DNA from 2 places in the Paraburkholderia sp. PAMB 6770 genome. Region 1 is predicted to be linked to the other one. Evidence: riboswitches for the same ligand, from Rfam matches in the RefSeq annotation. Region 1 holds a riboswitch; the other holds the start of a gene.
What was found. Region 1 has a riboswitch for cobalamin ahead of AC3AP7_RS12170 (FecCD family ABC transporter permease). Riboswitches for the same ligand answer to the same signal wherever they lie in the genome.
Positions count from the first base shown of each region.

Region 2: linked by a shared signal. The riboswitch ahead of AC3AP7_RS02545 (TonB-dependent receptor domain-containing protein) and the one ahead of AC3AP7_RS12170 (FecCD family ABC transporter permease) in region 1 are both predicted to bind cobalamin.

Region 1 is NZ_CM173238.1:2,698,053-2,701,244, forward strand. Features, by position in the region: gene AC3AP7_RS12165 (ABC transporter ATP-binding protein) at 1-238, opposite strand, end outside; gene AC3AP7_RS12170 (FecCD family ABC transporter permease) at 238-1,275, opposite strand; cobalamin riboswitch at 1,468-1,721, opposite strand; gene AC3AP7_RS12175 (ATPase) at 1,891-2,247, shown strand; gene AC3AP7_RS12180 (cell division protein ZapA) at 2,244-2,558, shown strand; RNA gene ssrS (6S RNA) at 2,625-2,806, shown strand; gene AC3AP7_RS12190 (EVE domain-containing protein) at 2,963-3,192, shown strand, end outside.
Region 2 is NZ_CM173238.1:529,215-532,406, reverse strand. Features, by position in the region: gene AC3AP7_RS02545 (TonB-dependent receptor domain-containing protein) at 1-1,717, opposite strand, end outside; cobalamin riboswitch at 2,186-2,381, opposite strand; gene AC3AP7_RS02540 (LysR family transcriptional regulator) at 2,459-3,192, opposite strand, start outside.

The DNA of each region.
Region 1 (3,192 bases):
CGGTCATGCGCACGCCGTCGAGCACGACGTGCCCGGACGCCGGCTGCGCCAGCCCGGCGAGCGCGCCGATCAAGGTCGTCTTGCCCGCGCCGTTCGGCCCCGCGATGCACCAGAGTTCGCCGGGAAGAAAAGTCTGCGTGACGTCTTCGAGCAGCGTGCGCGTACCGGCACGCAGCGTCAATCGTTGCGTGCTCAACGACCCGGAGACGACCGGTGCGGCCGCGCCGGCGCCGCGCATCACGTGCGCCGCCTGCGCAGCAGCATCCACAGAAACACCGGCACGCCCGCGAGCGCGGTGATCACGCCGACCGGCAACTGCGCGGGAGCGATCACCGTGCGCGCCAGCAGGTCCGCACCCATCACCGCGCAGCCGCCCGCGAGCGCGGCCGCCGGCAGGAGCATCCGCTGGTCGTTGCCGAACGCGAGCCGCACCGTATGCGGCACCACCAGACCGACGAAGCCGATCGTGCCGCCGGTCGTCACCGCGGCGGCGGCCGCGAGCGATGCGACCAGGTAGATGCGCAGGCGCAGGCGCAGCACCGGGATGCCGAGCGCCTGCGCGGCGGCGTCGCCGCGCAGCAGCACGTTCAGTTGCGGCGCCGCCGGCAGGATCGCCGCAAGCACGATGCCCAACGCGGCCAGCGCGGGCCACGGCAGCGTGCCGCCGCTCAGGTCGCCCGTCAGCCAGAACAGCATCCCGCGCAGGCGGTCGTCCGGTGCAAGCGTGAGCAGCAGCGTAATCAGCGCACCCCAGCCCGCGGCGATCACCGCGCCGGTCAGCAGCAGCCGCGGCGACGTGTCGAGCGGCTCGCCGCGCCACAGCTCGCGGCGCGCGAGACCCAGCACCAGCAGGATCGACACGAACGCACCCGCGCATGCGCTCGCCTCGACGAGCCACCAGGCGACGCCGGCGAGCATCGCCAGCAGCGCGAAGCTTGCGGCGCCGCCCGATACGCCGAGCACGTAAGGCTCCGCGAGCGGATTGCGCAGCAGCACCTGCAGCAGCGCGCCGGCGCTCGCCAGCAATGCGCCGCAGGCGAAGCCCGCGAGCGCGCGCGGCAAGCGCAGTGCGCGCACGATTTCGCGGGCGAAATCCGGTGGTGCGTGCGGCGAAGTCCACAACGCGGCCAGCACGCGCGACGGCGTCAGCGACACACTGCCGAGCGCGAGCGATGCGAGCAGCACCGCGAGCGTCAGCATGCCGAGCACGCCCCAGATCGCAATCGCACGCCGCGCATGCATCACCGGGGCACGGGGCATGGACGCGCGATTCATGCGGACACTCCGCGCCCGCGACACCCGGCGCGCGCGCCGCGCACAGCGCGCGCAAGAACGCGGCGGCCCGCGCGGCAAGCACCGCGCGCGTGCGGAAATGACATCGAATGGGTCCCGTGTGCGCAAAGCCCGGCCCGCCTCCCCGCAGGCCGATGCGAAACCGGGCGACGCCACGCTGTCACGCATGACGCGCGGCGTGCCCTCCGTCTGGCCGGTATCCGGGCTGGCGACGCGTCGATCCGCCTTCCCACGCAGCGTTGCGCAGTGGCCTGTCGCGCGCCTTCGGCGAGGCGCGCAGCAAGATCGAGCCGCATGGTCATGCAGTCGCTTACCGTTGCGGGGGCAGCACAGGTTGGCTGCGCCGCGTGTGCGGCGTGGCGCCCTGTTTCCCGTTTAACTGCACACGCGCAGCGGCGTATGCGAGCACCAGAGTGCCGCAAGTGTAGGAGCGGCCCCTGCGGGCGTCAAGAAAACACGCCGCGCGACACCGGGTGCGTACGGCGCCGAACGGCAGGAAGCCGCTCATCCCTCATACTGTTACGTCTCGATACGAGACAATTGTCTGAAACTGCAGTAATCCGCGCTAAAATGCGGTGTCTTTAGAGGACGCAGCACATGCTCACCGAACTCGAAACTCTCTCACAAAATATCGGCAAGCTGATTGCGATCAGTCAGCGTCACCACGAGACAAATCTGGCCCTTCGGGCACAGCTTGCCGAAGCGCATGCCGAAATCGAGGCGGCCCATGCTGAACTCGCGCAGACCCGCGAGGCACGCGACGCGCTGCAAGCCGAACGCGACGCACTGTCGGCCAAGATCGACGACGCGCAGGTGCGCCTGAACGCGATCCTCGAAAAACTGCCGCGTGCGCGCTCGCAAAGCGAGCCGGACAGCCAGCTCGATCTGCTCGCTTCGGCGCAGCAGGAGGACGAATCCGGCAGCGCGTCCCACCGCCACGGAGAAAGTGCATGACCACCAAGCAGATCGAAGTCTCGATTCTCGGCCAGTCGTATCGCCTTGCCTGCTCGCCGGAAACCGAACACGCGCTGCTCGAAGCGGTCGCGCGCGTCGACGCCGAAATGACGAAAATCCGCGCGCACAGCAACGTGCGCGGCACCGATCGCATCGCGGTGATGGCAGCATTGTCGCTTGCATCGGAGCTGCTCAGGCTGCAGGCGAGCGTGCGTCACGGAGAAGCATTTCCCGCGGAGGAAATCCGGCGTACAATGCACCAGATGAATGAGCAGCTGGGCACTGTGATTCAACAGTACAGCATGCAGTAGTCAGTAAAAAAGGATTCGCTGTCGTGCGCGTGCCATCGCAGCACGCAGTCGGGTCCGGTCAGTTTAGCTTCCCTGCCTGGTTCGCCAAGGTCATATATTCCTTGAACCAATGCCATGTGCACGGTTGCGGAAATTTGTAGCACGGGTGTGCGCGTCACTCTGTCTGATGTACCCGAAGTGCTGCTAACTGCGACCAATTCTGAACCTCAGGTTCAGGATGCCGGCCTAGCGGCCAAGGCGGGGACCTTATTCAACGGCATCGGGCATTGCGTTCCGGTGCCGTTTTTCTTTGTGGCTGCGGTAAGGGTTGTGGTTGTGCGAGTGGCGGCGGTCCTTGCGATCGCCTTGCGCCGTGCCGCGCGGTTTCGCGCGCTTCCTTTCATTCTCCCCGTTGCATCCTGTCCATGCGCTACTGGCTGATGAAATCCGAACCGGACGAGGCAAGCATCGACGACCTCGCTGACGCCCCCCAACGCACGCTCCCCTGGACCGGCGTGCGCAACTATCAGGCACGCAATTTCATGCGTGACGAGATGCGGATCGGCGACGGCGTGCTCTTCTATCATTCAAGCTGCCCCGAGCCTGGCATTGCAGGCCTCGCGCAGGTCGCGTCGACGCCGTATCCGGACCCCAC
Region 2 (3,192 bases), 1.7 Mb from region 1:
AGACGCCCGTACTGAGCGCGTGCAGATGCAGTTCGTCCCACACGTGGTCGATGCTCAGGCTGACGGTCTGGCGCGGGCGGCGATTCAGCCAGGTCTGGTCCGTCACGTCCTGCGGATTCAGGATGCCGATCGCGAGGCTCACCGGCGTCGACTTGCCGAGCGTGCCCTTGTAAGACAGGTCCAGCCCCTGGATGTGCGCCTGCCCGACGTTCACGGGCAGGAACGTCTGCGAATCGTAGGTGATCAGGTCGTGAACCCGCGTGTCGTAGACCGCGGCCGTGAAGGTGCCGAACGACGTCGTCGCGTCGAGTGCGGCCTCGACCGTGTCGCTGCGCTCCGGCAGCAGGTTCGGATTCGCGTAGCCCGGGTAGTACAGATCGTCGAACGTCGGCAGACGGAACGCGTTGCCGTATGACAGGCGCGCCGTGTAGACCGGTGTGATCGCCCATGCGAGCGCGACATTGCCGGTATTGACCGGCAGCCCCTGGATGATTTCGTGACGGCCCGCGAGGAACAGCGTCCACGCGCCGAGCGTGGCCGACTGGTGCAGCGACACCGCCGAATCGTCGCGAGTCGGCACGCCGCCCGGAATATCGACCGGCAGGAACGCCTGCTCGCGCGACGCGTCGTATGCGAGCTTCGTCTCGCCGGACAGCGGTTCGCCCCACAGCGTATGGCCCGTTTCCTGATGCGTGACCGAGGTCGACGAACTCAGCCGCGTCGAATCGATCTCGTCGGTCGGGATCGTCGGATCGGCGGCGTAGAGAAACTGGCGGTCGTTCGCGTAGCCGAACGACTGGTCGAACTGCGTGGTCGGCGACACGTCCAGATGGAACGCGACGCCCGTCGTCAGTTGATGGTCCAGTTGCCAGTCGTCGCCGCCCGCGTTGTCGTAGGACAGATCGGAGCGGTGATACAGCGCGAAGGTCGAGATCGACCAGTTCGAGTGGGCATAGCCGAGCCGGGCGTCGAGATCCTGCGAGTGGTACGGATTGCGCCCGTCTTCGTGACCGTACGCCCACGGTTGCGTCGCGTCGATCCCGGCCGTGTTGTAGTCGTGCAGTCCGAGCGAGTACGTGAGCCCGGCGAGCGCCGCGAGCGGCCCGCTCGACGCGACCGTGCCGGAGGTGCGCACCTGCGTGTCGAACGTCTTGTTGGAGCCGCCGCCGAACGAGACCGTGGTCTGGTTCGGCTGGTTCGCCGCGTGGCGCGTGAACAGCTGGACGACGCCTCCCACCGCGTCCGCGCCGAACGACGCGGCCGCCGGGCCGGAGATCACCTCGACGCGGTCGAACGCGGAAGTCGGCAGATCGGCCCATTCGGCCTCGCCGGTGGTCGCGGAGCCGACCCGGATGCCGTCGATGAATACCGCCACCTGCTCGCCCGACGAGCCGCGGATGCTGACCGACGCGGCCGCGCCCGGGCCGCCCGTCTGCGAGACCGTGACGCCGGGCAGCGTCGCGAGCGCCTGCGTGATGCTCGGATCGGCCGGTGACAGCCGGTCGAGATCCTCGCGGGTCAGCACCTGGGTAGTCGCGTAGCGCTGGTCGAACGATTGCGGCAAGTGCTCGGTATCGCCGACCACGACGATGTTCGGCAGCGTCGCGTCGGCGGACGACGCGTCGGTCTGGGCCGTCGTCGTGTCGCCGGCGGCCCAGGCGCCTTGCAGTGCACCGGCCATGACGGCCGACGCGATGAGGGTATGGCGGAACTTCATGAGGCTGTGTCCTTGAATCGCGCGTGCGCCGTATGCCGGCGGTACGCGGTGTCGTGATAGGGGTCGTGAAGCGGCAGCGCGCCCGCCCGGGACGCGTCGCCGCCATCCGGCGGGCGGCGCGGGCGTCAGCTAGCGTGCGGATGCGGTCGCGCGCGCCCGATCCGCGCTGCGCGCGCTGCCGCGGGCCGTCGCGCGAACGGCGCAAGGCCGCCCGGGCGAGGCGTACGACGCCGGCAGGCGCGGATGCGCATGGCAAGAACGGCACGCATGGCACGGCCAAAGCGCGCGGAAGGAATGCGCACGCGCGGCAGGCGATGCGCCGGCAAGCGGACAGCGCGGCACTCCCCGAGCGCGCGCCGCTATCGGAACGGTGAACATATGACAGATCCTGAGGTCAGGGCTGTCCTTGCAACATGGAACCGCGTGACGCGGCACTCGCGCATCGGGACACCCCGCCCTTTGCGGCTGCTTGGACCTCGGTCGATGGCAGGTCTCCTGGCTCGCGGGTCGTCATCCGTTGCCGACCTTCCCGGTATCCCAGTGGTCACGTAGGGCACGGACTCGCCGCTTACAGTTGCGGGGGCAGCCGCAGACTCGAAGCGTTTGCTTCCACTGCGTTCCCTTTTGATCCCGTTGACGGGAACCATCCAGGCGAGAGGGTACCGATTCCGGCATAGGGCCGTCAACGGTTGCGCACCACCGGCTTCGCAGCGACGCCGCCGCGAAGCCGCGCGCCCGGCCCTAGCGGCGCAGGCGCGGCGCCTGCCCGCCGCTATCGCGCGCCAGCTCGACGAACGCGCGCAGATAGTCGAGCGATGCGTCCGCTTCGCGCGTGCCGAGGAAGATCTGCTTCGCGATCCCGTCGCGGCCGAGCTTCACCGCCGTGACCGGCATCCGGTCCGCGTACTCGTCGGCGAGCCAGCGCGGCAGCGCGGCGACGCCGCGTCCGCTCGCCACCATCTGCAGCATGATGTCGGTCGTCTCGATCGTCTTGTGGCGGCGCGGCACGACGCCCGCCGGCGTCAGGAACTGGTTGTAGATGTCGAGCCGGTCCGTTTCGACCGGGTACGTGATCAGGATTTCGTCGGCCAGCTGTTCCGGGCGCACATAACGCGCCTGCGCGAGATCATGATGATCGGCGACCACCAGCACCTGCTCGTAATCGAACACCGGATCGAAGCGCAAACCCGGCTTTTTCAGCGGATCGGGCGTGACGAGCACGTCGATGTCGTAGCCGAACAGCGCGCCGATGCCGCCGAACTGGAAGCGCTGCTTCACGTCCACGTCGACATCCGGCCAGCGCGCGAGAAACGGCGACACGACCTTCAGCAGCCATTGATAGCACGGATGGCACTCCATCCCGATGCGCAGCGTGCCGCGCTGCCCCTGCGCATACTGCTTCATGCGCGCCTCGGCCTGCTCGAACTGCGGCAGCAGCCGGTTCGCGAGCGCGAGCAGATACTGGCCGGCCTGCG